One region of the Pseudomonas sp. Q12-87 genome, then DNA from elsewhere that is predicted to be linked to it. Evidence: predicted binding sites of a transcription regulator. Region 1 holds the regulator's gene; each other region holds the start of a gene.
The links. The regulator FliA, encoded in region 1, starts transcription of late flagellar genes. The targets are predictions, from matches to a motif close to CTAAAGTTTNNNNNNNNNNNGCCGNTAA.

Region 1 (10,475 bases):
CAAGCGTCAGCAGGAATTGTTGCCTTCGCCGGCTCGCGCCATGGAAACCAAGGAACTGGGCTGGGACGACGTGACGCCGATCGACATGATTGGCCTGGAAGTCGGCTACCGCCTGATTCCTTTGGTCGACCGCAACCAGGGCGGCCAGTTGCTGGCGCGGATCAAGGGCGTGCGCAAGAAGCTGTCCCAGGATCTGGGGTTCCTGATGCCCACGGTCCATATCCGCGACAACCTCGACCTGGCGCCGAGCGCCTATCGCCTGACGCTGATGGGGGTGATCCTGGCCGAGGCCGAGATCTACCCGGACCGCGAGCTGGCGATCAACCCGGGGCAGGTCTACGGCACGCTCAACGGCATCACCGCCAAGGATCCGGCTTTCGGCCTGGAAGCGGTGTGGATCGAAATCAGCCAGCGGGCCCAGGCCCAGTCCCTCGGCTATACCGTAGTGGACGCCAGTACCGTGGTGGCAACCCATTTGAACCAGATCCTCTACAAGCACTCCAGCGAGCTGATTGGCCACGAAGAAGTCCAGCAATTGCTGCAAGTACTGGCCAAGGGCTCGCCGAAACTGGCCGAAGAATTGGTGCCGGGTGTGCTTTCGCTGTCGCAACTGCTCAAGATTCTTCAGGCGCTGCTGGCCGAGCAAGTGCCGGTGCGCGACATCCGCAGCATCGCCGAAGCCATCGCCAACAACGCTTCCAAGAGTCAAGATACCGCCGCTATGGTGGCGGCGGTGCGCGTCGGCGTCTCCCGCGCAATCGTCCAAAGCATTGTAGGCACTGAGTCCGAGCTGCCTGTGATCACTCTGGAACCAAGGTTGGAACAGATATTGCTCAATAGTCTTCAGAAGGCAGGACAAGGCTCGGAAGAGGGTGTCCTGCTGGAGCCAAGCATGGCCGAGAAGCTGCAGCGTTCGCTGATCGACGCAGCCCAACGGCAAGAGATGCAAGGCCAACCGGTGATCCTGCTGGTGGCCGGTCCGATTCGCGCGATGCTCTCGCGATTCGGGCGCCTCGCGGTCCCGGGGCTGCACGTGCTGGCGTACCAGGAAATACCGGACAACAAGCAAGTGACCATCGTTGCGACAGTAGGGCCCAACGGCTGAGGTAGTGGTTTATGCAAGTGAAGCGTTTTTTCGCCGCCGATATGCGTCAGGCCATGAAGCTGGTTCGTGACGAGCTGGGCGCTGAAGCAGCCATCATCGGCAATCGCCGGATCGCTGGCGGTGTCGAGCTGACGGCGGCTCTGGATTACAAATTGTCGGCGCTGGCCCCGCGGGTTCCGAACATGGAACTCGAGGACGAGCTGCGCAAGACCCAGTCGCGCATCGCCAGCGCCCAGGCCGAATTGAGCCTGCGCAGCAGTGAAGGCGAGGCTGCCGGCACCAATCGTCAATTGTTCGCTGGCCAGCCGCTCACCGCCGGCCTGCCGCTGACCGCAGCTGAACCACTCATCGAACCGGCCCCGGCCGAACCGCGTCGCGCTGCACCGGCCCAGGCCGCGCCAGCCCGTGGTGTCGACCCGCGTGCCCTGGACTCGATGCGCTTCGAACTCAACAGCCTGCGTGAACTGATGGAAGTTCAATTGGGCTCCCTGGCCTGGAACCAGCTGCAAGGCAGCCGTCCGGCCCAGGCCAACCTGTGGCGTCGCCTGCAACGCATCGGCCTGTCCGGCCCGTTGTCCCGGGACCTGCTGGCGCTGATCAACGGCATCGAAGAGCCTCGCCAGGCCTGGCGCATGTTGCTGGCGCACCTGGCACGCATGATTGCCACACCGGAAGTCGAGCCGCTGGAAGAGGGCGGTGTGATTGCCATGGTCGGTCCTGCCGGCATGGGCAAGACCACCACCTTGGCCAAGCTCGCCGCCCGTTATGTTCTCAAGTACGGCGCCCAGAGCATCGCCCTGGTGAGCATGGACAGTTTCCGCATCGGTGCCCAGGAGCAACTCAAGACCCTGGGCCGGATCCTCAATGTGTCGGTGACCCATGTGGATCCGGGCCAATCCCTGGCCCAGGCGCTGGAGCCATTGCTGCGCAAGCGCGTCGTGCTGATCGATACCGCCGGCCTGCAAGCCAGCGATCCGGCCCTGCGCATGCAGCTTGAAAGCCTGGCCGGGCGTGGTATCAAGTCGAAAAATTATCTCGTGTTGGCAACCACCAGCCAGAAACAGGTTCTAACCGCCGCATACCACAGCTACAAGCGCTGCGGGCTGGCCGGCTGCATCCTGACTAAGCTGGATGAAACGGCAAGCCTGGGCGAGGTGTTGAGCCTGGCGATCGGCCATGAACTGCCGGTGGCTTACCTGACCGACGGGCCGCGGATCCCGGATGATTTGCATCTGCCGCGCCGTCATCAACTGGTCAGCCGTGCCGTGAGTGTGCAAATGCAGGAAGAACCCAGCGAAGAAGCCATGGCTGACATGTTCGCTGATATCTACCACAGCCCGACCAAGCAGGTCGGCTGAGGTAATCATGAATATTTTTTGTACCTACATCGATGGTCTGCCATGCATTGTTCCGTATGTGAACGCGCAGCCAGTAATGTGGCCTCCGTCTAAGTAAGACAAGGTAAAGAACGAACATGGGCAGCATGCATCCCGTACAGGTGATCGCGGTGACCGGCGGCAAAGGTGGCGTCGGGAAGACTAACGTGTCAGTGAACTTGTCCCTGGCTCTGGCAGAGCTTGGCCGACGGGTCATGCTGCTGGACGCCGACCTGGGCCTGGCGAACGTCGACGTGCTGCTGGGGCTCACACCCAAGCGCACCCTGGCGGACGTCATCGAAGGCCGTTGCGAACTTCGCGATGTGCTCTTGCAAGGGCCCGGCGGGATTCGCATCGTGCCGGCAGCCTCCGGCACCCAGAGCATGGTTCACCTGACCCCGGCCCAGCACGCGGGCCTGATCCAGGCCTTCAGCGACATCGGGGACAACCTCGATGTGCTGGTGATCGACACCGCAGCCGGCATCGGCGACTCGGTCGTCAGTTTCGTCCGCGCCGCCCAGGAGGTATTGCTGGTGGTCTGCGACGAGCCGACGTCCATCACCGACGCCTATGCCCTGATCAAGTTATTGAACCGCGACTACGGCATGAACCGCTTCCGTGTCCTGGCCAACATGGCCCAGAGCCCTCAGGAAGGACGCAACCTGTTCGCCAAGTTGACAAAGGTCACGGATCGCTTCCTGGACGTCGCCCTACAATACGTCGGCGCCGTGCCTTACGACGAAAGCGTACGTAAGGCTGTCCAGAAGCAACGTGCCGTCTATGAAGCCTTTCCACGTTCCAAATGCGCGCTGGCGTTCAAGGCAATCGCCCAGAAGGTCGATACCTGGCCACTGCCGGCCAACCCACGCGGGCATCTGGAATTTTTCGTCGAGCGTCTCGTGCAACAAACAGCAGGGCCCGTGTTATGACAGCCAGCGGTTACAACCATCTCTACAAGAAATCGGCACGGGACGCCCAATACGAACTGATCGAGCGTTACGCGCCCCTGGTCAAGCGCATCGCCTATCACTTGCTGGCCCGGTTGCCGGCCAGTGTCCAGGTCGAGGACTTGATCCAGGCGGGCATGATCGGTTTGCTTGAAGTGTCGAACAAATATGACGCGAGCAAGGGTGCCAGTTTCGAGACCTATGCCGGTATCCGCATTCGCGGCGCAATGCTCGATGAAGTCCGCAAGGGTGATTGGGCACCGCGTTCGGTGCATCGCAATACCCGCATGGTCAGTGATGCCATTCGTGCAATTGAAGCTAAAACCGGGCGTGACGCTAAAGATCACGAGGTTGCGGCCGAACTCCAGTTAAGTCTCGATGATTATTACGGGATTTTGAACGATACCTTGGGCAGTCGCCTGTTCAGTTTCGACGACCTGTTGCAGGACGGCGAACACGAAGGACTGCACGAGGACGGCGCGAGTGCTCACATGGAGCCGTCGCGTGACCTGGAAGATGAGCGTTTCCAGAGCGCGCTGGCGGATGCGATTGCCAATTTGCCGGAGCGTGAGCGACTGGTCTTGGCGCTGTACTACGACGAAGAGCTGAACCTCAAGGAAATCGGTGAAGTCCTGGGGGTCAGCGAATCGCGGGTCAGCCAGTTACACAGCCAGTGCGCGGCCCGTTTGCGGGGGCGTTTGGGGGAGTGGCGAGCGCGCTGACAGGCAGTGTGGAGACATGGCAAGACAGGTATGGCGTGCGCCGTACCAGTCGTCATTCGTTGTGCTCCGTACCGTTGTCGAGTGTTGTGCCGGATTGATTGAAATGGCGCGTTCAGGTGCTGGACGCGTTTAAGACTGCTTGGAGGTCGAATTGGACAAGAACATGAAAATCCTCATCGTTGATGACTTCTCAACGATGCGGCGGATCATTAAGAACCTGTTGCGTGACCTTGGGTTCACCAACACGGTCGAGGCCGACGATGGCACTACTGCCATCCCGGTCCTCAACAGCGGGAGCATCGACTTTCTGGTGACTGACTGGAACATGCCCGGCATGACCGGTATCGACTTGCTGCGCCACGTGCGCGCCGATGAAAAACTCAAGCACCTCCCGGTGCTGATGGTCACCGCCGAAGCCAAGCGCGAGCAGATCATCGAAGCGGCCCAGGCCGGTGTGAACGGCTACGTGGTCAAACCCTTCACGGCCCAGGCGTTGAAAGAGAAGATCGAAAAAATCTTTGAACGCATCGGTTAACGGCGCCACGGGGGAGCTATGGATAACGAATCTTCAATGGGCGATTTCGAATCGACCCTGAAAAAACATGCCCGCGAACTGGTCGACAGCCTTGAAAAGGGCCGCTTCGGTGATGCGGTTCAAATGATTCATGAGCTCAACCAGACCCGCGATCGTGGTCTGTACCAGGAAGTCGGCAAGCTCACCCGTGAACTGCACAGTGCGATCGTCAATTTCCAGATCGACCCGCACATGCCGCAGGCCGAGGAAGTCTCGCAGATCACTGACGCCACCGAGCGCCTGGGTTATGTGGTCAAGCTCACCGAGGCCGCGGCCAACCGCACCATGGACCTGGTGGAAAGCGCTACCCCGTTGGTCAATGGACTGAGCGAAGAAGCCCAGGCCCTGAGCACCGACTGGGGCCGCTTCATGCGCCGCGAAGTGGGTGCCGAGGAGTTTCGCGAACTGGCCCGTCGAGTCGACGGTTTCCTGACGCGCAGCAGCACCGAGAACCGTGCGGTGGCGAGCAACCTCAATGACATTCTGCTGGCCCAGGACTATCAGGACCTGACAGGCCAGGTAATCAAGCGTGTGACCCAACTGGTCACCGAAGTGGAAAGCAATCTGCTCAAACTGGTGTTGATGGCCAGCCAGGTCGACCGCTTTGCAGGCATCGAACACGACCGTGAAGCGATACTTGCTGAAAAAGATCCACAAAAACATCTCTCTCAGGGTGAAGGTCCGCAGATTCATGCCGATAAAAGAGAAGACGTTATGTCCGGTCAGGACGATGTGGACGATTTGCTGTCCAGCCTTGGATTCTGAGTTTTAGCCCTGTTTTAGGAGCAGCCACTAATGAGCTTCGGCGCCGATGAAGAGATCCTTCAGGATTTCCTGGTTGAGGCCGGCGAGATTCTAGAGCAACTGTCTGAGCAACTGGTCGAGCTGGAAAGCCGACCGGATGATGCAGATCTGCTCAATGCAATTTTTCGCGGTTTCCACACTGTAAAAGGAGGCGCCGGCTTCCTCCAGCTCAATGAGCTGGTGGAGTGCTGCCACATTGCCGAAAACGTGTTCGACATCCTGCGCAAGGGTGAGCGACGCGTCGATTCGGAATTGATGGACGTGGTGCTTGAAGCGCTGGATGCGGTCAACAGCATGTTCAGCGAAGTGCGTGAGCGCTCGCCGATTACCCCGGCCACCCCTGAGTTGCTTGCCGCGCTGTCGCGCCTGGCCGAGCCGCAATCGGCTGACGCCGCACCGGTGGTCGAGACGATCGTTGAAGAACCGGTCGCCGAAGCATCGGGTGACATCACCGATAATGAATTCGAACAACTGCTGGACTCGCTGAACGCCGTCAAGGCCGAGGCCGAGGCACCAGCCGCTCCTGTCGCCCCTGCTGCGCCGGCGGCCTCTGCTGCTGGCAGCGATGAAATCACCGACGCTGAGTTCGAGTCACTGCTCGATCAGTTGCATGGCAAGGGCCAGTTCGCGGTCGATGCCGTCGTTCCTGCGGCAGCCCCGGCGACCCCAGCCGCGCCGAAAGCGGCCGGCGACAACTCCGACATCACCGATGATGAATTCGAAGCGCTGCTCGATCAGTTGCACGGCAAGGGCACCTTTGCCGTTGACGCGCTGGATTCGGCCATCGCTTCCGCGCCGACTCCGGCCAAGCCTGCCGCTGCTGCGGCCGGCAGCGACCTGATCAGCGACCACGAATTCGAGTCGCTGCTCGACGAGCTGCACGGCAAAGGCAAGTTCAGCGAAGTCGGTACGGCTTCTGTTGCGCCCGCCGCCACCGTCGCACCCGCGGCCAAGGCAGCGCCTAAACCCGCCGCCAAGGCACCGGAGCCGAAAGCCGAGGCCCCCAAGCCTGCCGCTGCAGCTGCCCCGGCGCCGGCCCGTGCCCCTGCGGCTGCGCCGGCGGAAAAACCCGCCAGCGAAGCCGAGACCACTGTGCGGGTCGACACTGCGCGCCTGGACGAGATCATGAACATGGTCGGCGAACTGGTGCTGGTGCGTAACCGCCTGGTTCGCCTGGGCCTCAACAGCCAGGACGAAGCCATGTCCAAGGCCGTGTCGAACCTCGACGTGGTCACGGCCGACCTGCAGACCGCCGTCATGAAGACGCGGATGCAGCCGATCAAGAAAGTCTTCGGGCGCTTCCCGCGCCTGGTTCGTGACCTGGCTCGCCAGCTCAAGAAAGAAATCAATCTGGAACTGGTGGGCGAAGAGACCGACCTGGACAAGAACCTTGTCGAGGCCCTGGCCGACCCATTGGTCCACTTGGTGCGCAACTCGGTCGACCACGGTATCGAAGAGCCGGCTGACCGCGAAGCGATGGGCAAGCCCCGCAGCGGCAAGGTCATCCTGTCGGCTGAACAGGAAGGCGACCACATCCTGTTGTCCATCTCCGATGACGGCAAGGGCATGGACGCTGATGTCCTGCGCGGTATCGCCGTGAAGAAAGGCCTGATGGACAAGGACGCGGCGGACCGGCTCAGCGAGTCGGATTGCTTTAACCTGATCTTCGCACCAGGCTTCTCGACCAAGACCGAAATTTCCGACGTCTCCGGACGTGGCGTGGGCATGGACGTGGTGAAAACCAAGATCGCCCAGCTCAATGGCACCATCAACATCTACTCGACCAAGGGCAAGGGCTCGAAGATCGTCATCAAGGTCCCGCTGACCCTGGCGATCATGCCAACCCTGATGGTGATGCTGGGCAACCAGGCGTTCGCCTTCCCGCTAGTCAACGTCAACGAGATTTTCCACCTCGACCTGTCGCGCACCAACGTGGTGGACGGCCAGGAAGTGGTGATCGTGCGGGACAAGGCACTGCCGTTGTTCTACCTCAAGCGCTGGCTGGTCAGCTCTGCGGCTCACGTGGAACAGGGCGAAGGCCATGTGGTGATCCTTTCGGTGGGCACCCAGCGGATCGGCTTTGTCGTCGACCAGTTGGTGGGCCAGGAAGAAGTGGTCATCAAGCCGTTGGGCAAGATGCTCCAAGGCACCCCGGGCATGTCCGGCGCCACCATCACCGGCGACGGCCGCATCGCGTTGATTCTCGATGTGCCAAGCATGCTCAAGCGCTACGCCGCACGGCGTATTTGATTCAAGACAGGCGTGGCCCAGAGCCGCGCCTCGTCTAACGGAGTGTTTATGGTAGTTAAAGTCCTGGTGGTGGATGATTCGGGGTTCTTCCGCCGCCGCGTCTCGGAAATTCTTTCGGCTGACACAACGATTCAGGTCGTCGGTACGGCGACCAACGGCAAAGAGGCGATCGATCAGGCGCTGGCCCTCAAGCCAGACGTGATCACCATGGACTACGAGATGCCGATGATGGATGGCATCACGGCAGTGCGACATATCATGCAGCGCTGCCCGACCCCCGTATTGATGTTCTCCTCCCTGACCCATGAAGGCGCCCGGGTGACCCTCGATGCGCTGGACGCCGGGGCGGTGGATTTCCTGCCGAAGAATTTTGAGGACATTTCCCGCAATCCGGACAAGGTCCGGCAATTGTTGTGCGAAAAGGTCCATAGCATTTCCCGCAGCAACCGGCGTGTCTCCGCCTACAGCGCACCGACGCCTGCACCTGCTGCAGCGCCAAGCCCTGTATCGACCCCGGTTTCCTCGAGCAGCTTCAATCCGGCACCGGTGCGCAGCGCTCCGGCCCCCGCGCCTGCTCGCCCGGCGCCGGCACCCGCCAGCACGTCGTCACCGGCACCCAAGCGCAAGGCCTACAAGCTGGTTGCCATCGGTACGTCCACGGGTGGCCCGGTGGCGCTGCAACGGGTCCTGACCCAATTGCCGGCCAATTTCCCGGCCCCCATCGTGCTGATCCAGCACATGCCGGCGGCGTTTACCAAGGCGTTCGCGGAGCGGCTGGACAAGCTGTGCAACATCAGCGTCAAGGAAGCCGAGGATGGCGACATCCTGCGACCGGGCCTGGCGTTGTTGGCGCCGGGTGGCAAGCAGATGATGGTCGACGGCCGCGGCGCGGTGAAAATCCTGCCGGGTGACGAGCGCCTGAACTACAAGCCTTGTGTGGACATCACTTTCGGTTCCGCCGCCAAGTCCTACGGCGACAAGGTTCTGGCGGTGGTGCTCACCGGCATGGGCGCCGACGGTCGCGAAGGCGCGCGCCTGCTCAAGCAGGGCGGCAGCGCGATCTGGGCCCAGGATGAAGCCAGCTGCGTGATCTACGGCATGCCGATGGCTATCGTGAAAGCGGATCTTGCCGACGCGGTGTACGGGTTGGACGATATCGGCAGGCACCTGGTCGAGGCGTGCCTGTAATGGATGTGCTCAGCCTGATTGGCATCATCATGGCGTTCGTCGCCATCATTGGCGGCAACTACCTGGAAGGCGGTCACCTGGGGGCGTTGGCTAACGGCCCGGCCGCCTTGATCGTGCTCGGTGGCACCGTCGGCGCTGCATTGCTGCAGTCGCCGATGAGCGCGTTCAAGCGCGCCATGCAGGTGCTGATCTGGATCCTGTTCCCGCCGCGGGTCGACCTGGCCGGCGGTATCGATCGGGTCGTGAACTGGAGCCTGACCGCTCGCAAGGAAGGCTTGCTGGGCCTGGAAGGGGTGGCCGATGCCGAACCCGACAATTACTCGCGCAAAGGCCTGCAATTGCTGGTGGACGGCGCCGAGCCGGAAGCCATCCGCAGCATCCTGGAGGTGGATTTCTACACCCAGGAGAGCCGTGACATCGAAGCGGCCAAGGTATTCGAAAGCATGGGCGGCTACGCGCCGACCATCGGCATCATCGGTGCGGTGATGGGCCTGATCCATGTCATGGGCAACCTGGCCGATCCGTCGCAACTGGGCAGCGGCATCGCGGTTGCGTTCGTGGCCACGATCTATGGTGTGGCAAGTGCCAACCTGGTGCTGCTGCCGATTGCCGCCAAGCTCAAGTCCATCGCGTTGCGCCAGTCGCGCTATCGCGAAATGCTGCTGGAGGGGATCCTGTCGATCGCCGAAGGCGAGAACCCGCGTTCCATTGAGTTGAAGCTCCAGGGCTTCATGGACTGATGGGGGAGATGGCACATGGCACGTCGCAGGCACACTGAAGAACACGTCAATCATGAACGTTGGCTGGTTTCCTACGCCGACTTCATCACGCTGCTGTTTGCCTTTTTCGTGGTCATGTATTCGATCTCGTCGGTCAACGAAGGCAAGTACAAGGTTATTTCCGAGGCGCTGATCGGCGTCTTCACCGACTCCGATCATGCCCTCAAGCCCATTCCCATCGGCGATGAGCGGCCCAAGAGCACGACCCCGGCCAAGCCGCTGGTCAAGGACACCGATCAGGTCGATGCCGGTATCGCCGGCGGCAGCGATCCGTTGAAAAGCATTGCCGATGACATCAGCGCCGCGTTCGGTGACCTGATCAGCTCCAACCAGATGACGGTACGCGGCAACGAACTGTGGGTCGAGATCGAACTCAATTCCAGCCTGTTGTTCGGCAGTGGTGACGCCATGCCCAGCGACCTGGCCTTCAACATCGTCGACAAAGTGGCGGCGATCCTGAAGCCATTCGACAACCCGATCCATGTCGAAGGCTTTACCGACGACCAGCCGATCCGTACCGCGCAGTATCCGACCAACTGGGAGCTGTCTTCGGCCCGTTCGGCGAGCATCGTCCGCATGCTCGCCATGCAGGGCGTGAACCCCGGTCGCCTGGCCTCGGTAGGCTATGGCGAGTTCCAGCCGGTGGCCAACAACGCTACGGTCGAGGGGCGCGCGCGCAACCGGCGAGTGGTGCTGGTGGTGTCGCGCAACCTCGACGTCCGCCGCAGCC
Region 2 (10,475 bases), on a different contig from region 1:
GATCTGGAGCGCCGACACCGCGACCATGGCTTATTTGGGCGCAGCTTTCACCGGCTTCGGTTATTCCCTGGCGTTTCCCGGCTTCGGCGTGGAAGCGGTACGGCGTTCGCCACCGCAGGCACGCGGTCTCGCCATGGGGGCCTACGTCGCGTTTCTTGATATTTCCCTAGGCATCACCAGTCCGTTGGCCGGTTTGGTGGCGAGTGGCTGGGGTATCGGTGCGGTTTATCTGGGCGGCGCCATTGCCGTTGGGCTGTCCTTCGGGGTGGCCCTGATGCTGCTGAGAGGACGGGAAGCACAAGTTCCATACAAATCCTGAGTCTTCGATGAGTTGATTTCAGTCTCGATTTTCACAACAGGAGCGTTGCATATGCACGTATTCGTTACCGGTGCCACGGGCTGGGTTGGGGCGTCCGTGGCGCAGGATCTGATCGCCGCCGGGCATCGGGTCACCGGCCTGGCCCGATGCGAAGCAAAAGGCGCCCCACTGGCTGCGACAGGCGCGAAGGTGATTCCAGGCACTTTGGATGATCTCGATATTTTGCACAACGCAGCCTCGGCGGCGGACGCGGTGATTCACACGGCGTTCAATCATGACTTCTCCCGATTTACCGAAAATGCCCAGCAAGATCGCCGCGCCATCGAAACGTTGGGCGATGCGTTGCGAGGCTCCGACCGGCCGTTGCTGGTGACGTCGGGCCTGTTTGGGTTGACGCGGGGCGCGAGTGAACTGGAAGTGGTGAGCCCGGCCTCGCCCCGTAAGTCCGAAGCCGCCGCCCGGGACCTGGCCGAGCGTGGGGTGCGTGTGGCGACGGTGCGGCTGGCGCCCTCGGTCCATGGCCTCGGCGACTACGGGTTCGTTCCTCTCCTGATTCGCCTGGCCCGGGAGACAGGCGTCTCGGCCTATCTCGGAGATGGCGGCCACTGCTGGTCGGGCGTGCACCGGTTGGATGCCGCTCGGGTCTATCGGCTTGCGCTGGAGCAAGGCGTGACACAGTCGGTCTACCACGCCGTCGCCGACGAGGCCGTGCCGTTCAAAAACATTGCCCAGGCAATCGGTCGTGGCCTGGGATTACCGGTCGAATCCCGGGAGCGCGAGCATTTCGGTTGGTTTGCCCACATGGCGGGGGCGAACATGGCGGTGTCCAGCGAGTACACCCGTGCCTTGCTTGGCTGGACGCCAAGCGGCCCGAGTCTGTTGGCCGATCTTGAGCTGCCTGGCTACTACGCTGGATGAAGTTTGCATAAACCTGTGGCGAGGGAGCTTGCTCCCGCTTGGCTGCAAAGCGGTCGCAATTTTGCTGACACTGGCCGGGATTAGCGCGAAATGATCCCGTGATCGATTGCGTATTTCACCAAGGCGGCGGGCTTGTCGATGTTCAGCTTGCGGCGGATGCTCAGCCGGTGGGTTTCGACGGTGCGTACGCTGATGTCCAGCTCACGAGCCATTTCCTTGTTGTTCAGCCCCTGGACCATTTTGTACAGGACCTGGCTCTCGCGTGGCGTCAGTTCGTTGTCCGTGTTCTGGTCGGTGGCGAGCCGTTGGGCGATCTCGGCGCTGTAGAAGGTGCCGCCGCTGATGATCGCTTCGATGGCCGCGATGATTTCCCGCGAGGGGGCGTTCTTGAGCACGTAGCCGCTGGCGCCGGAACGCACCGACTCGCTCACGTATTCATAATTGTCGTACATGCTCAGGATGAGGATCTTGAGGCTGGGGTATTGCTTGCCCAGCAGCCGGGTCAGTTCGAGGCCGTTCATGTCCTTGAGACTGATGTCCATGAGCAGGAGATCGGGCTGGCAGCGTCCGACCATCTCGATCGCCTCGGTGCCGTTCTCGGCTTCGCCCACCACTTCCAGCCGGGGCATCACAGACAGAAGGGCCCTGATGCCATCGCGCACCAGGGAATGATCGTCGACCAGTGCGACGCGGATCGCTGCAGGCAGGTTCATCGGTAGGGGCTCTTGTTGGAGTGGGGGCGCATCAGCTTTCACTGGCCGTCATTGTCATGGGTAACAGGATGTCCAGTTCGCTGCGTCCCGGTGCCGAGGTCAATTCAAGCCGTCCGCCGAAATGCTCGACCCGTTCGCGGATATTGCGCAGGCCAATACCCGCGTGGCCGCGTTCGACCTGCGGCACGTTGAACCCCATCCCATCATCCACCACTGTCAGTCGCAGGGACTGGCCGGAGCCAAAGAGCGTAATGCCGACGCTTTTCGCCCCGGCGTGACGTTCGATATTGGTCAGGGCTTCCTGGGCAATACGAAACAGCGAGACGGGCGCGCCATTCTCCAGGCGGCAATCGAATTCGTTGCTTCTGTAGCTCACCTCGAGTCCGCTGCGTTGCTGGAATTCGGCGGCGAGTTGGCCGATGGCTGCGGGCAGTCCCAAGGTATCGAGCAGGGATGAGCGCAAGTCGTGGGAAATGGTGCGGATCTCGCCGATGGCTTCGCCAAGGCGATCGGTGGCGTTTTTCAGGATGCCCAAGCCGTTTTCCTGGCCATTCTCGATGACATGGCTGGCCAGTTCGAACTGGAACTTTATCGATACCAGCAGTTGGCTGATGCCGTCGTGAAGCTCGCGAGACACCCTGGAACGTTCTTCTTCCTGCAAGCTGACGATGCGCTGGTTCAGGCGTTGCAGTTTTTTGTCGGCCAGGCGATGTTCGCTGACGTTGAGGGTCATGCCGCCGGCGAATACCAGCAGGACCGCCACCAGCGCGATGGCGGCGATGGCCTGCATGGTGGTGTGGATGCCCTGGGCCACTTCATCCCGGGCTTGCTGGGTGGCGCGCTCGACATCTTCCAGGTAGATGCCGGTGCCCAGCATCCAGCCCCATCGATCCAGCATGACCACGTAGGCCAGCTTGTCGGTCACCTGGCCGGAGGAGGGTTTGTTCCAGGCATACCGCTGGAACCCTTCGCCGGACTCGGCACTCTTGAGCAGCGCCTGGATCACCGGCAGTCCGTGGGGATCCTTCATGTCCCAGAGGTATTGGCCCACCAGTTCCGACTGGCGTGCGTGCATCAGGCTGCGACCCTGGCGGTCATAGACGAAAAAATAGCCGTTGATGCCGAAGCTGAGCTTGCGCAACTCCTCCAATACCTGCTGCTGCGCGCGCTCGTCGCCCTGGCCGTTGTTGTACAGCGGGGCGATCAGGCTTTGGGCCATTTCAACGTAGTTTTTCAGTTCGGCGCGCTTGCTGGCCAGGATGCTGTCTTCGATCAGTTGCGCCTGCTGGTCGCCCAACTGGCGATTGAGCGAAATCACCAGGGCGCAGATCACTGCGATAGCCAGGACCAGGGGCAAGATCCCGAGGGCGACGATTTTGTGTTTGAGCAGCATCGGTACTCCTGTCCGGGCCCGGCGGTGGGAGGTGGATGGGACGCATCATATGCCAAACCTTCCAACGCTCAATAACCCTACCGGATATTAGGCTTCAAACCTGTGGGAGCGGGCTTGCTCGCGAATGCGATATTCCAGTCGCTTCCTGGTTGACTGGCACACCGTATTCGCGAACAAGCCCGCTCCCACAGACATATTGGCTTCTACGTAGAACTACGTAGGTAACCCATACGTAGTACTGCGGATTTATTTATTGACGGCATGCGGCGATATTGGCTGCGCTCCGAATAGCCGGGGCACACTATAAAAACAATCGCCGCAATCCACTGGATATCGGCAGGAGACACGCAATGACAACCCGTCTGGTTAAACACCTCGCCTGGTTTGCCGTGGCTGTTCTTGGAGCCTGTGCGTTGAGTGTCGTGGCCTTGCGCCGCGGCGAACCCATCAACGCCCTCTGGATCGTCGTCGCAGCCGTGGCCATCTACCTGGTCGCCTACCGCTACTACAGCCTCTTCATCGCCAACAACGTGATGCAACTCGATGCGCGCCGGGCCACGCCTGCCGTGCTCAACAACGATGGCCTGGACTACGTCCCGACCAACAAACACATCCTTTTCGGCCACCACTTCGCGGCCATCGCTGGCGCGGGGCCGCTGGTCGGGCCGGTGCTGGCGGCGCAGATGGGCTACCTGCCCGGCACGCTCTGGCTGATCGCCGGCGTGGTGCTGGCCGGTGCGGTGCAGGACTTCATGGTCCTGTTCCTGTCCACCCGCCGCAACGGTCGCTCCCTGGGCGACATGGTGCGCGAGGAAATGGGCCGCATCCCCGGCACCATCGCGCTGTTCGGCTGCTTCCTGATCATGATCATCATCCTTGCGGTGTTGGCGCTGATCGTGGTCAAGGCCCTGGCCGAGAGTCCGTGGGGCATCTTCACGGTGATGGCGACCATCCCGATCGCGATGTTCATGGGCGTCTACATGCGCTACATCCGCCCGGGCCGCATCGGTGAGATCTCGCTGATCGGCGTGCTGTTGCTGCTGGGCTCGATCTGGCTGGGCGGGCAGATTGCCGCCGATCCGGTCTGGGCCAAGGCGTTCTCGTTCACCGGGATCCAGATCACCTGGATGCTGATCGGCTACGGTTTTGTCGCAGCGGTGTTGCCGGTGTGGCTGATCCTGGCGCCGCGGGACTACCTGTCGACGTTCCTCAAGATCGGCACCATCGTCGCCCTGGCGATCGGCATCCTGGTCACCATGCCCGAGCTGAAAATGCCGGCGCTGACCCAGTTCACCGACGGCACCGGCCCGGTGTGGAAGGGCGGTCTGTTCCCGTTCCTGTTCATCACCATTGCCTGCGGCGCGGTCTCGGGCTTCCATGCGCTGATCTCCTCGGGCACCACACCCAAGTTGCTGGATAACGAAACCAACGCCCGCTATATCGGTTACGGCGGCATGCTGATGGAGTCCTTCGTGGCGATCATGGCCATGGTCGCTGCATCGGTGATCGAGCCGGGCGTGTACTTCGCCATGAACAGCCCGGCGGCGATCGTCGGCGGTGACGTGGTGGCTGTGGCGCAGACTGTCAGCAGCTGGGGTTTTGCAATCACCCCTGAAGCGCTGCAAGCGGTGGCCAAGGACATCGGCGAAACCACCGTCCTGGCCCGTGCCGGCGGTGCGCCGACCCTGGCGGTCGGTATCGCGCAGATCCTGCACTCGGTGTTGCCGGGTGAGAACACCATGGCGTTCTGGTACCACTTCGCGATCCTGTTCGAAGCGCTGTTCATCCTCACGGCCGTGGACGCCGGCACCCGTGCCGGGCGGTTCATGCTCCAGGATCTGCTCGGCTCGTTCGTGCCTTCGCTCAAGCGCACCGAATCCTGGCCGGCCAACCTCATTGCCACCGCCGGTTGCGTGGCGCTGTGGGGCTATTTGCTGTACCAGGGCGTGATCGATCCGCTGGGCGGCATCAACACCTTGTGGCCGCTGTTCGGCATCTCCAACCAGATGCTGGCCGGTATCGCCCTGATGCTCGCCACCGTGGTGCTGATCAAGATGAAGCGCCAACGCTACGTCTGGGTCACGTTGCTGCCGGCGGCCTGGCTGCTGATCTGCACCACCACCGCAGGCCTGATCAAGCTGTTCGACGCCAACCCAGCGATCGGCTTCCTGGCCCTGGCGCGCAAATACAACGACGCCCTGGCTGCCGGCCAGATCTTGGCCCCGGCCAAGAGCGTCGAGCAGATGCAGCACGTGGTGTTCAACGCCTACACCAACGCAACGCTGACGGTGTTGTTCCTGTTCGTGGTGTTCAGCGTCCTGTTCTACGCGCTCAAGGTCGGCATCGCCGCCTGGGGCACGAAAGAGCGCACGGACAAAGAAGCCCCATTCCAGGCCCTGCCGGACGCTTGATAGAGGATTGCAACGATGTTCAATGACTTGAGTCGCCTCGGTAAATACCTCGGTCAGGCCGCCCGCCTGATGGTCGGCATGCCCGACTACGACAACTACGTCGAGCACATGCAAACCAAGCACCCGGACAAGCCGATGATGGACTACGAGGCGTTCTTCCGCGAACGCCAGGAAGCCCGTTACGGCGGCAAGGGCGGGCCCAAGTGCTGTTGAATTGATGTAGCCCCTCCTGTGGGAGCGGGCTTGCTCGCGAAGGCGTCGGGTCAGTCGCCGTTGATGTGGCTGACCGACCGCCTTCGCGGGCAAGCCCGCTCCCACAGTGGTTTTTTGGGGCGCCTCAAAATTGGCGTACACCGCAGAACCCTTGTGGGAGCGGGCTTGCTCGCGAATGCGTCAGATCAGTCGCCTCGATGTTGACTGACCCACCGCCATCGCGAGCAAGCTCGCTCCCACAGTTGTTTTGGGTGGCCTTGAGATCTGGGGTGTACCGAGGGTTTTTGGTCAGTCAATCCGCCAACAACACCGCCGCATCGAACCCGACTCGCAAGTTCCCCCAGTGACGGCCGCCGAAGAAGAACGGTACGTCGATCTCGGTCATGATTTCGCCGGTGTCGCGCAGGTAGGTCTGGAGCAGGAAGCGCTGGACGTTGCCCGCCGCGCGCAGGCCGATCGGGTCGTTGAAAATCCGCTTGTTGCGGCATACCGGCAGGTCTACGGCCCGGTCCCCGGTCGGCGGCTTCGAAACCCAGCTGTTGTTCACCGGGCAATAGCCCTTGGTGTCGACGATGAACGAAACCTTGCCGCCCGGTGTGCTGCGGGTGAGCTTGTCGCATTCTTCCTGGCAGACCTGGGCGAAGCGTTCGGTATAGCTGGTCATGTACTGCTTGGGGTCGGTACCGGGAATCAGTTTGTAACTCTGATCGAACAGATTGAGGCCTTCGCCTTGCAGTTCTTCCAGGCGTACCTGCAACGTGTTGCGGCACTCGCTGGCCCGGGTGATCGCGGCGTCCAGCTTGCCGTGGCCGAGCACGAAGCGACCCAGTAGCGTCTGGACCTTCTCAGCCACGCCGGACAGATCACGGGTGGCCGTCGCCGAATGCTGCATACGCTGGTCAATCGACTGGCTGTCGGCGTGGATCTGCGTGACCCGTTCGTTGATCCCGGTGTTGGTATCGGCAAACTGCTGGATATGGTCGGCGATGTCGGCGAGCTTGCCGTTGGTGGACTCGAAGTCGACGATCATGCTTTCGAAATGCCCCGACGCGCGCTCCACTACTTTCTGGGTTTCCCGGGCGCTGTGGCTGATCTGCGTGGTTTGCTCGTGGGTGGAGCTGACTTCCTGGAGCATGGCGTCGATGTTGCGGGAGATATCGTCGGTGGCCCGGCTGACGTTTTGCGCCAGCGTGCGTACCTCGTCGGCCACCACGGCAAAACCACGGCCACTTTCGCCGGCCCGGGCGGCTTCGATGGCCGCATTGAGGGCCAGCAGGTTGGTCTGGGCAGAGATCTGCTGGATCAACCCGACAATCGACTTGATGCTGGACGAGCGCTGGTTCAAGGCGTCCACCAGCGTGGCGAACTCACCGAGGCTGTTGGATATTTCGCTGATGTTGCCGGTCACTTCCAGCAGCTCGGCGTAGGAGTCGCGGGCGATGCTCAGGTTCTGGGCGGTGGTGCTGGAAATGCCCTGGGTCTGGCGCGAGACTTCTTCGATGCGGCCCACGGCGGTGTTGCTCTGGTCCATCACTTCCTTGGCGAAACGCGCCTGGTGGGTGGCGCTGTCGCTGGAGTCGCTGATGTTTTTCAGCGAACGTGCCGATTCGACGGCGATGTGCACGGTCAACGCCTGGACGTTGCTGATGATCTCCCGCTGCTTGGCCAGGAACCGGTTGCAGGTGCCGGCCAGGACGCGGATTTCGTCGTGAGTCACCAGTGGCAGGTCCTTGGACAGGTCGCCTTCACCGTTCGCGATCTCCTCCAGGGCCTTGGTCATCGCCGTGACAGGCCGCACGATAAGGTGGCGGAAGTACCAGACCATGAAGCTGATCATGCCCATTGTCAGCAATGTGCCGAACAGCAGGGCATGGGTAAGGCTGTCGAGGCGGCCTTCGATCTGGCCCAGCAAGGCGCTGTCCAACTGAGCGTTATGCAACTGCAAAACGATCTCGGCGCGGGCACTGAGGGCCACCCAATACAGCAACCCGCTGACCAGCACCAACAGGAAAAGGCTCGATAGCTTTTTAGTGAGCGTATCGAAAAATCGCATCTCGATAGACTCGTACAAGGCCTTTAACGTTTGCATGCCGCTGCTCCTGCGAAAAATTGACTCAATGGCATACATTCGACCGCGGAGGCGAAAGCTTTAGAAATGTGGGCTATTTGATATCATTTTTCTTGCTGGGCTTTTGGGGGAGCGGGCTTGCTCGCGAAAGCGGTGTGTCATCCCAATCTGTATTTACTGACCTGACGCCTTCGCGAGCAAGCCCGCTCCCACAGGGTTGGTGGCGCTATGTAAATGATACAAAATATTTACTGGGAATTATTCTCAAAGTATATTCGCTCTCATTAACGTCCCTTTCATGAGTGCAGCGTCTTGAATCGTTCCACCCCCCTCGCTAATCGCAACCTTTTCATCAAGTGTGTGCTGCCAACGTTGTCCTGCTGTTTCATCACAAGCCCAGTGTGGGCGCAGGGCACGCTCGAGCTGCCGGCCACGGACATCCAGGGCAGTCGTATCACTCAGGACGAGGGCTACACCGCATCGCAAGCCAGTACGGCGAGCAAAAGCGATGTTCCGATCAAGGAAGAAGCGCAATCGATCAATGTGGTGACCCAGCAGACCTTGGCCGATTATCAGGTGCGCTCGCTGGGCGACGCGATGAAGTTCGTCAGCGGCGTCAGCCAGGGCAACACCTTGGGCGGCTCGCGGGACTCGCTGATCAAGCGCGGTTTCGGCACCAACGACGACGGCTCGATCCTGCGCGATGGCGTGCGCTCGAACCTGGGACACAACTTCAGCGCCACCACCGAGCGGGTCGAAGTGCTCAAGGGCCCGGCCTCCATGCTGTATGGCGCGCTGGAACCCGGTGGCCTGATCAACGTTATCAGCAAGAAGCCCGAATACGCCCAAAGCACCACGCTGAGCGGCTCGGCCTACAGCGAAGGCGGCGGCACCATGGCCCTGGATACCACCGGGCCGCTGGGCGATACCGGTCTGGCTTATCGCCTGATAGCCGAGCGCGGCCATGAAGACTACTGGCGCAACTACGGGGTCAACGAGAGCACGCTCGTGGCGCCGTCCCTGGCCTGGACCGGCGAGCGCGCTTCGTTGAACCTGAGCTATGAATACAACGAATATTCCAACCCGTTTGACCGTGGCACGGTGTTCCAGAACGGTCATCCGGCGGACATCGACTATGACAAGCGCCTCGATGAACCGTGGGCCAAGAGCACAGGGATTCGCGAGACGGCTACCGCGCGGTTCGAGTATGAGCTGAGCGATGCGTGGAAAACCCGGGTGACTTATGGCTGGAACAATGACCGGTACAGTCTTTCGATTGCGCAGCCCAACTCATTGACGGGTAACACACTGCGCCGGGCGGCTAACGGTGCTCATTACGATGATGAAACCCGATATGCGAGTTGGGATTTCATGGGTAAGCAGGAGCTGTTCGGCCAGCGCCATGACCTGTTGATCGGTGTCGATAATCAGGTGTCGGACCAATACCGTGGCAAGACCTACCGTGGCGTAGCACGGGGTGGCTTCGATATCACTGAACCGGTATATGGCGGTCTGGGGGAACCCAGCGTCATCAGCCCAACCCAAAGCAACCTGAGCAACCAGCTGACTTCCAGCTCGGTATACATGAAGGACAACTGGCATCTGGACGATCGCTGGATCCTGGTCTTCGGCGGTCGCTATCAGCACTACGATCAATTCAGCCAGCAAGGGTCAGTCCAGAGGGTGCCGGTTCGCGACGACAATGGCGATGCCTTTGTCCCATTCCTGGGCATGGTCTACAAGGCCACCGAGGAGCTGTCGTTGTATGGCAACTACAGCCGTTCGTTCAAGCCCAACGATACTGTCGATGACAACCTCAGCACCTTCAAGCCGGAAGAGGGACGCAGCTACGAAATCGGTGCCAAGTACGACCCGTTGCCGGGCTTGAACATCAACGTCGCGCTCTTCGACATCGAGAAGAAAAACGTCGTGACGTCTTCCACCGTCAATGGCGTGACCCTGGCAGAAGCCGCCGGCAAAGTCGGCTCCCAAGGCCTGGAACTGGACATCACCGGACGCCTGGCCGAACGTTGGGACTTGATCGGCACCTACGCCTATACCCAAACCGAGATTTTGGATGATCCAAAGAATGAAGGCCATCGCCTGGCCGATGCCCCCAAGCACACCGCCAGCCTGTACCTGAGCCACCACCTGAACGTGCCTGCCGAATTCGGCGCCTGGCATGCCGGCGCCGGCGCGCGTTATGTCGGCGAGCGCGCCGCCAACAACGCCAACGATTTCTGGCTCAGCAGCTACACCGTCGCCGACGCCTTCCTGCGTTGGGAATCGCCGGTGCTGGGGCACAAGACCTCGCTGCAACTGAACGTAGACAACCTGTTCGACAAGCAATACTACCCGTCCTCCACCGGTAGCCAATTGCAAGTCAATGTCGGTGAGCCGCGTACCGCCAAGCTGAGCGCCAGCGTGACGTTCTGATCAG
Region 3 (10,475 bases), on a different contig from region 1:
CACTTGAACGACTCACCCTTAATGACACCAAGGAAAGAACTTATGAAAACGTTGACTGCCCTGTTCGCCGCTGCTGCCCTGACCCTCACCGCCGGCCTTGCCCAAGCGGATGTGCGGATCGACCAGATCCCTCAGTTGGTCAAGGATGGCAAGATCAAGTCCCTCGAATCGATGAACGAAGAAGCCCTGAAGTTGCACCCGGGCGCGACCATCACCGACACTGACCTGGACAATCACTTCAATGGCTATGAGTACGAAGTGGAACTGAAAACCGCTGACGGCAAAGAGTTTGATGTGGACTTCGATGCGACCACCGGCAAAGTCCTGAGCAACAAGCAAGACACTTGATCTAAAGCAAAACATAAAGAGCCGCGCAACTTTCGAGTTACGCGGCTCTTTTGCGTGCGCGGTGTAAATCTTTACCGGTCTGGCAAGGCAACCCAAGCTGTCACAAAAGCATCAAGAAAGCTTGCGATGATGCCATTCAAGTGAACCTGTCGCCGCCACAGGCACTTCCCGCCAGCGAGACCTCATGAACCACAGCATCGATCAAAGTCACCGCGATCCGGATCTGTTCGGCCTGCTTTACGGCTTTCGTTTCCGTCCTGGCGAACGCGGACGGGAAATCGATTCGGCCCAAGCCCTGCAAAGCCTGGAACAACCGCAAAATGAAGATGAGTTTCTCTGGCTGCACCTGAACCTGGCCCACGCGGCGTGCGAGCGCTGGATGAAAAGTCATCTGGCCTTGCCCGAGGATTTTTTCGAAGCCTTGCACGAAGGCTCGCGCTCGACCCGCATCGAACATGTGGACTCAGCGCTGTTGGCCGTGGTGAACGATGTCGTGTTCAACCTCAGCAACCTCGTCTCTTCGGATGTCTCCACCTTGTGGGTGTGCGTGCGCAGTCGATTGATCGTCAGCGCGCGGTTGCAGCCCCTGCACTCGGTCGACAAGCTGCGCTCATCGGTCAAGGCCGGCGAATGCTTTCGCTCACCACTGGAACTGCTCGTGCATCTGTTGCGCGACCAAGGCGAAGTGCTGACCCAGATCGTGCGCAAGACCAGCCTGAGCGTCGATCAGATCGAAGACCAATTGCTGTCTTCGCGATTGTCGACCAATCGCAGCGAATTGGGCAGCCAACGCCGGGTGCTGGTGCGCCTGCAACGGCTGCTGGCCCTGGAACCTGGATCGTTGCTGCGCCTGCTCAATCGTCCACCGCAGTGGTTGCAAAAGGAAGACGTCAAGGAGTTGCGCAAATCCACCGAGGAGTTCGCGCTGATCATCAACGACCTCACCGCCCTGGGTGAACGGATCAAACTGTTGCAGGAAGAAATAGCCGCCAACCTCAATGAACAAAGCAACCGCACCCTGTTCACCCTGACGGTGGTCACAGTGCTGGCATTGCCCATCAACATCATTGCCGGTTTCTTTGGCATGAACGTCGGCGGCGTGCCACTGGCCGGTGATCCCGAGGGTTTCTGGATCCTCGTGGCACTGGTGGCGACCTTCACGCTGATTGCCGGGCGATGGGCGTTCCGCAAGCGGCGTGATTATTGAGGTCGACCCTCTAGCCCCTAGCTCATCATGGGTTTTGTGGCGAGGGAGCTTGCTCCCTCGCCACAGGTCAGCAAATGTATGAGATCAAGCACTCAACCGCGCCGTTACTTCGTTCAACTGGCCCGACAGGCCATGCAGATTACGACCAGCGGCCTCGGTGCGCTGGACGTTGTCCAGGTTGGTGCTGGCGATGCTGGTGATTTCAGTGAGGTTGCGCGAAATGTCCTCGGCCACGGAGGTCTGTTCTTCCGCCGCAGTAGCGATCTGGCGGTTCATGTCGCGAATCGCTTCGACGGCCTGGGTGATGCGTTCGAGCATGGCGCCGGCCTGGGTCACCTGTTCCACGCTTTCTTCACTGCGCGACTGCCCGCTCTCGATAGCCTGGGCCGCGTCCACAGCGCCGGTTTGCACGGTCTGGATAATCTGATTGATCTCAATGATGGACGACGCCGTGCGCTGGGCCAGGCTGCGGACTTCATCGGCGACTACCGCAAAACCGCGTCCAGCCTCACCGGCGCGCGCTGCTTCGATGGCGGCGTTGAGAGCCAGCAGGTTGGTCTGTTCGGCGATCCCTCGAATCACCTCAAGCACCTTGCCGATGCGACCGCTGTCGGTTTCCAACTGGCGAATAACCGTGGCCGTGTTGGCGATTTCACCGCGCATGCGCGTGATGGTGTGAATGGTCCCTTGCATGACCTTCTCGCCCTGCTGCGCCGAATGATCGGCATCGTCGGCCGCCCGCGCCGCATCGGCGGCGTGACGGGCAACTTCCTGGGCGGTGGCGGACATTTCGTTCATCGCGGTCGCCACCTGGTCGGTGCGTTCGAATTGCTCATTGGTGCCATGGCTCATCAGGCCGGCGATGGCGTTGAGCTCGCCACTGGCGCTGTTCAGCTCAGTGGCACTGCGTTGCAGGCGAGTAAAGGTTTCGGCGAGGAAATCACGCAAGGTGTTGGCTGCCAGCGCCAGGTCACCCAATTCGTCCTGACGGCTGCTGACCACCCGCTCGGCAAAACGACCGCGACTCAGTTGGGTCACGTATTCGATCAGGCTACGGATGGGCTGCACCAGGCTACGGTTGACCAGCCACAGGCTGAACAGTCCGATGAGCAGGCTCGAAACCAGCATCACCACGGCACCGAGCAGGATCGTGCGTTCGGCCCCCGCGCTGATCGATACCGACTGCTCGGCCCCAAGCTTGTGCAGGTCGATTACCAGTTCGCTCATTTGCTCACTGGCCGCGCGGTCCACACCTTTTACTGCCGCATCGCCCGCTGCCGCATCGCTACCCGCCGCGACAAACGCATCACGTCCCTTCTGATAGGCTGCGCCCAACTGCCGATGCTCGTCACGCAGGCGCTCGATGCGCGCCTTGATCGGCGCCGGAACGCCTGCATGCCCGGTCAATTCGCCCAGAAGCGCCTGGACATCGTGCTGGCGGTCTTCGAATTGCTTCCAATATTTATCCAATTCCGCCGGCTGCTTGCCGCGCAACAGCACGTTTTTCCATTCCTGGACCTGCACCTTGAATTGCAGGTTGGCCTCGTCGATCAGCTGCGAAGCGCGCAACGGGCCGTCGATCAAGTTGCGGTAGTTCTGGACACCGTCGGAAAGGAAATGAAAGGACGCCAGGGCGATCAGCAACATTGCCAGCAGGCTGCCGCTCAGCAGAGCGAGAATCTGGGTTTTCAAGGACTTTTGTAGAAACATGAAGGGCGATCTCAGGGTACGAAAAAGGGCCAGGTTCAGAGAGCGACACGTCCCGACCTCCATGTCCGCGGTACGCGGCGTCGCAACCGAATGCGAGGGGATATGCCTGGGCTATCGGCCCGTAATCCGCGGTCTTGAGCGTTTCCGACCATCGGTCGAGAAAGCGAATCGCTGGTTATCAGACCTCTAAATGGACGTACCTGTGCAGACAACCCCATCTGTCGGCGCAACGGAAATTAATCGTCTATTTGTCATTTTCCCTGCTGTATCCTGCCCAGGCTTTGTAAAAGCGCGGATCTACCCGATCGATCAACAGACTTTGCGAGGAGCGCGATATGCACGAGATCCCTAATCTCCCCTTCCCAAGCCTGCACGACACTGAGCAGACGACCACGCTACAAGCCGGGGGGCAACCAGACGCCCAGCAACCCGAGCCGAAAGAAGCCACTGAACGCCGCCAGGCCGACAACGAAGACTGATACACCCGCATCACCAGACCGTGTGGAAAGCGCTAAGATGCGCTTTCCACACTGCCTGAATCCCGAGCCCCTACCATGACCGATGACCGCGACACCTTCAGCGAAGCCCAAGCCAGCGTGCTGATCGGCACCGCCGAAAAAATGGTCGAGATCTGGACACGCCTCTCCCCTGAGAAACAAGCCGCCCTGCTGGCCCGTTTCGGCACCGAAGAAAATGCCCTCGCCGCGCTGGTCACCACGCAACTGGTCGGCCAACGGCCCGACAGCTGAAAAACCGCTGGGCAAATAGTTTTACTTTTACCTCCGCTGACAGCACGCTCGCCGCTATCATAAGCAGCCTATCTATCCTGCTGCTCCGTGGACCCTTTCCCCATGTCAGATTCCCCGCGCGCCTTGGCGGTCACGCTGCAAGTCGTCTCCATCGTCCTGTTCACCTTCATCGGCTACCTGAACATCGGCATTCCCCTGGCAGTGTTGCCAGGCTACGTCCACAGCGAACTGGGTTTCGGCGCGGTGATGGCCGGGCTGGTGATCAGCGTGCAATACCTGGCCACCCTCCTCAGTCGGCCCTATGCAGGACGAATCATCGATAACCAGGGAAGCAAGCGCGCGGTCATGATCGGTCTCGCCGGCTGCGGGCTGAGCGGTGTGTTCATGCTGGTATCGGTCTGGACGCCGCATTTGCCCACGTTCAGCCTGATCAGCCTGTTGATCGGTCGCCTGGTGCTGGGCAGTGCGGAAAGCCTGGTGGGTTCGGGGTCGATTGGCTGGGGCATCGGCCGAGTGGGTGCGGCCAATACCGCCAAAGTGATTTCCTGGAACGGTATCGCCAGTTACGGCGCGCTGGCGATCGGTGCGCCATTGGGGGTGTGGCTGGTCAATAGCCTGGGGCTGTGGAGCATGGGCGTCAGCATTATCTTGCTGGGTTTGCTGGGTTTGGCACTGGCCTGGCGCAAGACTGCCGCGCCCATCGTCGTCGGCGAGCGTCTGCCGTTCATGCACGTGCTGGGGCGTGTTCTGCCGCACGGCTGCGGCCTGGCCTTGGGCTCCATCGGGTTTGGCACCATCGCCACCTTCATCACCCTGTATTACGCCACCCAGCACTGGGACAACGCGGTGTTATGCCTGAGCTTGTTTGGCGCCAGCTTCATCGGTGCGCGCTTGTTGTTCGGCAACCTGATCAACCGTCTGGGTGGTTTTCGCGTGGCGATTGCCTGCCTATCGGTGGAAACCCTGGGCCTGTTGCTGCTGTGGCTCGCCCCGGATGCCCACTGGGCCTTGGCAGGCGCGGCATTGAGCGGCTTCGGATTTTCCCTGGTGTTCCCGGCCTTGGGCGTGGAGGCGGTCAACCTGGTGCCGGCTTCCAGCCGTGGAGCCGCGGTAGGCGCCTATTCGCTGTTCATTGACTTATCCCTGGGGATTACCGGCCCCTTGGCTGGAGCGATTGCCGCAGGCTTCGGCTTTGCCTCGATTTTTCTGTTCGCGGCCCTGGCGGCCCTCGGCGGACTGGCGCTGAGCGTCTATCTGTACCGGCAGGCGCCGAGGTATCGCGAGGAACGGGAGAGAAGCTAGAAATCCACCTTGCCGCGCCCGGCCTTGATCGAGCCGCGCTTGGTCTTGGATTCCAGGCGGCGTTTTTTCGAACCCAGGGTCGGCTTGGTCGGGCGACGTTTCTTTTCAACCTTGGTGGCGCTCAGGATCAGTTCGGTCAGGCGCTCCAGGGCATCGGCGCGATTCTGTTCCTGGGTGCGATACTGCTGGGCCTTGATGATCAATACACCGTCGCTGGTGATGCGACTGTCACGCAGGGCCAGCAAGCGTTCCTTGTAGAACTCGGGCAAGGACGAGGCCGGGATGTCGAAACGCAGGTGCACGGCGCTGGACACCTTGTTGACGTTTTGCCCACCGGCCCCCTGGGCACGGATGGCTGTCAGCTCGATCTCGGCGTCCGGGATGTGCTCAGTGTTGGAAATCGCCAGCATGGGAAAGGGTCCGAAATCAGGCTCCACAGAATACCGCGAATCCCCAGGGCGACGCGTAACTCCTGTGGGAGCAGGCTTGCTCGCGAAAGCGGTGGGTCAATTTTGATGATGTTGGATGTGCCACCGGCTTCGCGAGCAAGCCCGCTCCCACAGGGGTTGGGGTCTTGCCTGAAACAACAAACCCGGCACTTGGCCGGGTTTGTTGTTTCTTTCAGGACTGCTTACTTGGCAGCAGCCGCCACAGCCAGCTCATGCCGGGCACTGCGCTTGTCCTTGATCAGGTAGCACACCCACATGAACACCAACCACACCGGAATCGCATACACCGAGATCTGGATGCCGGGGATCAGCAACATCACACCCAGGATGAACACCACGAACGCCAGGCAGACGTAGTTGCCATACGGATACCACAGCGCCTTGAACAACGGCGTCTGGCGGGTCTGGTTCATGTGCTGGCGGAACTTGAAGTGCGAGTAGCTGATCATCGCCCAGTTGATTACCAGGGTCGCGACCACCAGCGACATCAGCAGCTCCAGCGCATGCTGCGGGATCAGGTAGTTCAGCAGCACCGCCACCAACGTCACGGCAGCCGAAGCGAGGATTGAACGCACCGGCACGCCACGCTTGTCGATCTTGGCCAGAACCTTGGGCGCATCGCCCTGCTCGGCCATGCCCAGCAGCATGCGGCTGTTGCAGTAAGTACCGCTGTTGTACACCGACAGCGCCGCCGTCAACACCACGAAGTTGAGGATATGCGCCGCCGTGTTGCTGCCCAGCATCGAGAACACTTGCACGAACGGGCTGCCGCTGTAGGCATCGCCGGAGGCGTTGAGGGTGGTCAGCAGACTGTCCCAAGGCGTCAGGGACAACAGCACCACCAAGGCGCCGATGTAGAAAATCAGGATCCGGTAGATCACTTGATTGATGGCCTTGGGGATCACGGTTTTCGGTTTGTCGGCCTCGGCGGCGGTGAAACCGAGCATTTCCAGGCCACCGAAGGAGAACATGATGATCGCCATGGCCATCACCAGGCCGCTCACGCCGTTGGGGAAGAACCCGCCGTGGGACCACAGGTTGGTCACTGAGGCTTGCGGGCCGCCGTGACCGCTGACCAGCAGGTAGCTGCCCAACGCGATCATGCCGACGATCGCCACCACCTTGATGATCGCGAACCAGAACTCGGCCTCACCGAAAACTTTGACGTTGGCCAGGTTGATGGCGTTGATCAGGATGAAAAACGCCGCCGCCGATACCCAGGTCGGGATGTCCGGGGCCCAGTAATGGATGTACTTGCCAACCGCAGTCAGCTCGGACATGCCCACCAGAATGTAGAGAATCCAGCAGTTCCAACCCGACAGGAATCCGGCGAAACCGCCCCAGTACTTGTGGGCAAAATGACTGAAGGAACCGGCCACCGGCTCTTCGACGATCATTTCACCCAACTGGCGCATGATCATGAAGGCGATGAAGCCGCAAATGGCGTAGCCGAGGATCATCGACGGGCCGGCTGACTTCAGCACTCCCGCCGAGCCCAGGAACAGCCCGGTGCCGATCGCGCCGCCGAGGGCGATCAGTTGGATGTGGCGATTTTTCAGGCCGCGCTTCAGCTCGCCTGAATGCGAGTTTTGTCCACTCATGAAAAGGGTCTCACGCAAGGTTTGATGATGTTCGTTAGACGTTGCCGCTCGAATCGGATCTCAAGCAGCGCCGATCAAACCCCAGCGCAGGCACCAAGAATTCAGCGTTGTTTCAACAGTCATGCGTCACCTGTTTGTTTTTATCTGTGACGAAATCGAACCCGACACGCTTGTGACGTGGCGGAGTGAACAAGGTGGATAACCTTGAAAGTGCGTGGGAACGCGAAGGGTCACAGTAAAACGCGGCGCATTGTACACCGCCGACCCCCTGCTGCCAGACACCACCGGATCAGCGTGTCGTTTGCCGGGATTGCACGGGGCCGCCTCGAGCGTCTCGGGCGACTGCAAAAATGCGTCCAGGCCCTTGCGAGCCCTTGAAGGGTGTGGCGCGAAAAACGCCACGACGGGAGAAATGCGGTTGAGCTGCGGCGTTCATTGCGCCTCCTTCTTGTTATTCACCTGCACGACAGGCATGGAGCGCATCTGACCCTCCCCGCGTGTTTGAAACAAGCAGGCCAGAGCCTGCAATGAACCGCTGGGGCGGCGTCTGCGGAAGCTTTTTCTTACAACTCCCTGAGGCTGCCGCTGCGGCCTTCACAACCGGGTCCGGACGTCAGCATTTCTTTACAACCCGTAAGGAATTCTTGCCGAGTAGGAATATTCCGTCGGCTGCCTGCAAATTGACGGTAGGTAGCTACCTAATAAATAAACGCCCCAGACAGCTGTTTTTGAATGAGTAATGTTCGCCTTTCAATTTGGAATAAAAAGTTCATTCAAAAAAAATAAAATTATTTTTTGCAATCCAAAAATCCCTCGACTAGGTTTTCAGCGACTTGCCAAGGCATCGTGCCGACAAGTTTTGCGGTGCCGGTTCTGTGTAGTTTTTGCTCGCCGGATCGGCCCGCGTTTTCCGTAAAAAGTCCTCTAGGAGATTCACTATGCAAGCACTGGACAAAGACTTGGAAACCGAACTGCAACTGGACGAATGGTTTGAAGCGCCAACCCATGAAGCCGCTGTCGAAATGATGCAAGCCGATGCGGTCGTTCCGTTCGGCACGGCGATGTGGCCTCTGTAAGCGATACCCGGCGGAGCTGATCCGGCCGGTCGGCTCCGCCACTTTTGCAGGGACGTCAAATCAATCGTCAGGGAAGAATAAGCATGGACACACAACGAGCCATCTCACATTTCCTTTACTACCTCGAACACCACCCCGCCCTGGCCGGCATCCAGCCCGCCAAGGTGCTGCTCGGCCATACGGCAGACTACGAAGCGTTGGCCGGCGCCATCGCCGAACAGGCTGGCAGCGGCTCGCCCTTCCGGTTCAGCGCGATGCGCCTGGATATTGAATCCACCGAGCGCCTGTCCAAGGCGATTGCCGACAGCGATCTGTACATTTTCTTCTACGACTCATCCACTCTGCCCAACCCACGCCCGGACGGCCCGGACTTTGTCCGTGCGCTGCAAGGCGTCATGGCCGACAACTGGAAGAAATCGCTGCTGTTCAAGGACTACGGCGATTATTTCTACGACACCTTCAGCGTCATTCCCCAGCGTATCGCCGGGCTCAACAGCCATCTGATCCGGCGCATGTCCCAAGCGACTACCTTGAGTTTCGAGGATGACCACGGCTCGTATTTCGACACGGCTCTGAACAGCGTCAAGAAATGGACCGATATCAACGGTGTTGGCAATTACGACCTGGCCCCCGGGGAAATCGCCACCCACAGCGACACCATCAATGGCCGGGTGAAATTTGTCGGCACCTTCCTCAGCACTATTCCGTTCGCGCGCAAATACGGCGTGCTGCAATCGCCCCTGGAATTGTGGATCGAAGATTCGACCATCCAGAAAATCGCCACGGACGTGCCAGGCCTGGAACACGACTTCAACAAATACCTGGACGCCAATCCGTCCAATCGACGCATCGAGGAGCTGGGCATCGGCACCAACGAAGGGGTCAAGAGCCTGTACGCCCGCAATGCCGGTTTCGAGGAGCGCCATTGCGGCCTGCACCTCGGGCTCGGTGGCGGGGCCAAGGGCAGCCATCACCTGGATCTGATTTTCGAAAGCGGTGTGCTGGCGCTGGATAACCAACCGATGTTCGATGGGCGGTTTGTGCTTTAGGGGCAGTTGCAAGCGGCGAGCTTCGAGCGACAAGGAAGAGCGGGCAGTCTCTGGATGGTGGTGAGGCTGCTGGCCTCTTCGCGAGCAAGCTCGCTCCCACAATTGATCTTCGGTGAATGGAAGATTTGCGAGCAACTGCGCCCCACTGTGGGAGCGAGCTTGCTCGCGATAGCGGACGCACCGGCACCCAATCAATAAAGCCAGGGCAAAAAAAAAACGCCAACCCGAAGATTGGCGTTTTTTTCTTGCAGCTTGCAGCTAGAAGCCCACAGCTGCCTTACTCAGGCTTGCGACGCCCAAACCCAGGACGCTGTCCGGAGCCTGCCGGCGCGCCGCGGCGTTTGCCCGATGGCGCGTCGCGATCGGCCAACACGATACCTGGGCGTTTCTTCGGCGCCGGCTTGGCCGGACGCTTGGTGTCGGCCGGACGATCGGCAACTGGCGTACCACGGCCAGCAGGAGCACCACGGCCCTCACCGCGTTCGGTGCGACCGTTGGCTGGGCGTGGCGTGCGTGGACCGCGCTCGCCGTCCTGGCGTGGCGCAGGCTTGCGGGCCGGGCGCTCGCCTTCGATCTGTGGCTCGCGGGAAGGACGCGGGCCGGTCGCAACGCCTTCAGCGGCAGGACGCAGCGTACGTACCCGCTCGGTCTTGCCCATCGGACGCGAGGATTTACGCTGCATCCGCTCCAGCTTGTCCTTGCTCTTGGCGGTCATCTGCGGCATCGCCACCGGCTTGAGGCCTACTTCAGCCGCCAGGATGTCGACTTCGTACTGGCTCATTTCGCGCCAGCGGCCCATCGGCAAATCGGAGTTGAGGAACACCGGACCGAAACGCACGCGCTTCAGACGGCTGACCACCAGCCCCTGGGATTCCCACAGGCGACGCACTTCACGGTTACGACCTTCCATCACCACGCAGTGGTACCAATGGTTGAAGCCTTCACCGCCCGGCGCCTGCTTGATGTCGGTGAAACGCGCCGGGC

Region 2: AD663_RS14730 (methyl-accepting chemotaxis protein) is a predicted target of FliA. The motif match lies at 8,093-8,120, and genes of this name have one in related genera.
Region 3: AD663_RS05810 (methyl-accepting chemotaxis protein) is a predicted target of FliA. The motif match lies at 3,377-3,404, and genes of this name have one in related genera.

What each region holds. Positions count from the first base shown of each region.
Region 1 is NZ_LHVI01000024.1:178,616-189,090, reverse strand. It holds gene flhA (flagellar biosynthesis protein FlhA) at 1-1,105, shown strand, start outside; gene flhF (flagellar biosynthesis protein FlhF) at 1,117-2,463, shown strand; gene fleN (flagellar synthesis regulator FleN) at 2,580-3,410, shown strand; gene fliA (RNA polymerase sigma factor FliA) at 3,407-4,150, shown strand; gene AD663_RS19175 (chemotaxis response regulator CheY) at 4,314-4,685, shown strand; gene AD663_RS19170 (protein phosphatase CheZ) at 4,704-5,489, shown strand; gene AD663_RS19165 (chemotaxis protein CheA) at 5,520-7,778, shown strand; gene AD663_RS19160 (chemotaxis response regulator protein-glutamate methylesterase) at 7,827-8,966, shown strand; gene AD663_RS19155 (flagellar motor protein) at 8,966-9,706, shown strand; gene motD (flagellar motor protein MotD) at 9,722-10,475, shown strand, end outside.
Region 2 is NZ_LHVI01000020.1:240,707-251,181, reverse strand. It holds gene AD663_RS14760 (arabinose transporter) at 1-319, shown strand, start outside; gene AD663_RS14755 (SDR family oxidoreductase) at 371-1,237, shown strand; gene AD663_RS14750 (response regulator transcription factor) at 1,318-1,950, opposite strand; gene AD663_RS14745 (cache domain-containing protein) at 1,982-3,343, opposite strand; gene AD663_RS14740 (carbon starvation CstA family protein) at 3,694-5,754, shown strand; gene AD663_RS14735 (YbdD/YjiX family protein) at 5,770-5,967, shown strand; gene AD663_RS14730 (methyl-accepting chemotaxis protein) at 6,260-8,056, opposite strand; gene AD663_RS14725 (TonB-dependent siderophore receptor) at 8,348-10,471, shown strand.
Region 3 is NZ_LHVI01000010.1:205,601-216,075, reverse strand. It holds gene AD663_RS05820 (PepSY domain-containing protein) at 43-348, shown strand; gene AD663_RS05815 (transporter) at 533-1,555, shown strand; gene AD663_RS05810 (methyl-accepting chemotaxis protein) at 1,640-3,265, opposite strand; gene AD663_RS29040 (hypothetical protein) at 3,601-3,744, shown strand; gene AD663_RS05805 (hypothetical protein) at 3,820-4,014, shown strand; gene AD663_RS05800 (MFS transporter) at 4,117-5,316, shown strand; gene arfB (alternative ribosome rescue aminoacyl-tRNA hydrolase ArfB) at 5,313-5,726, opposite strand; gene AD663_RS05790 (amino acid permease) at 5,948-7,366, opposite strand; gene AD663_RS29035 (hypothetical protein) at 8,305-8,442, shown strand; gene AD663_RS05780 (hypothetical protein) at 8,526-9,491, shown strand; gene rluB (23S rRNA pseudouridine(2605) synthase RluB) at 9,769-10,475, opposite strand, start outside.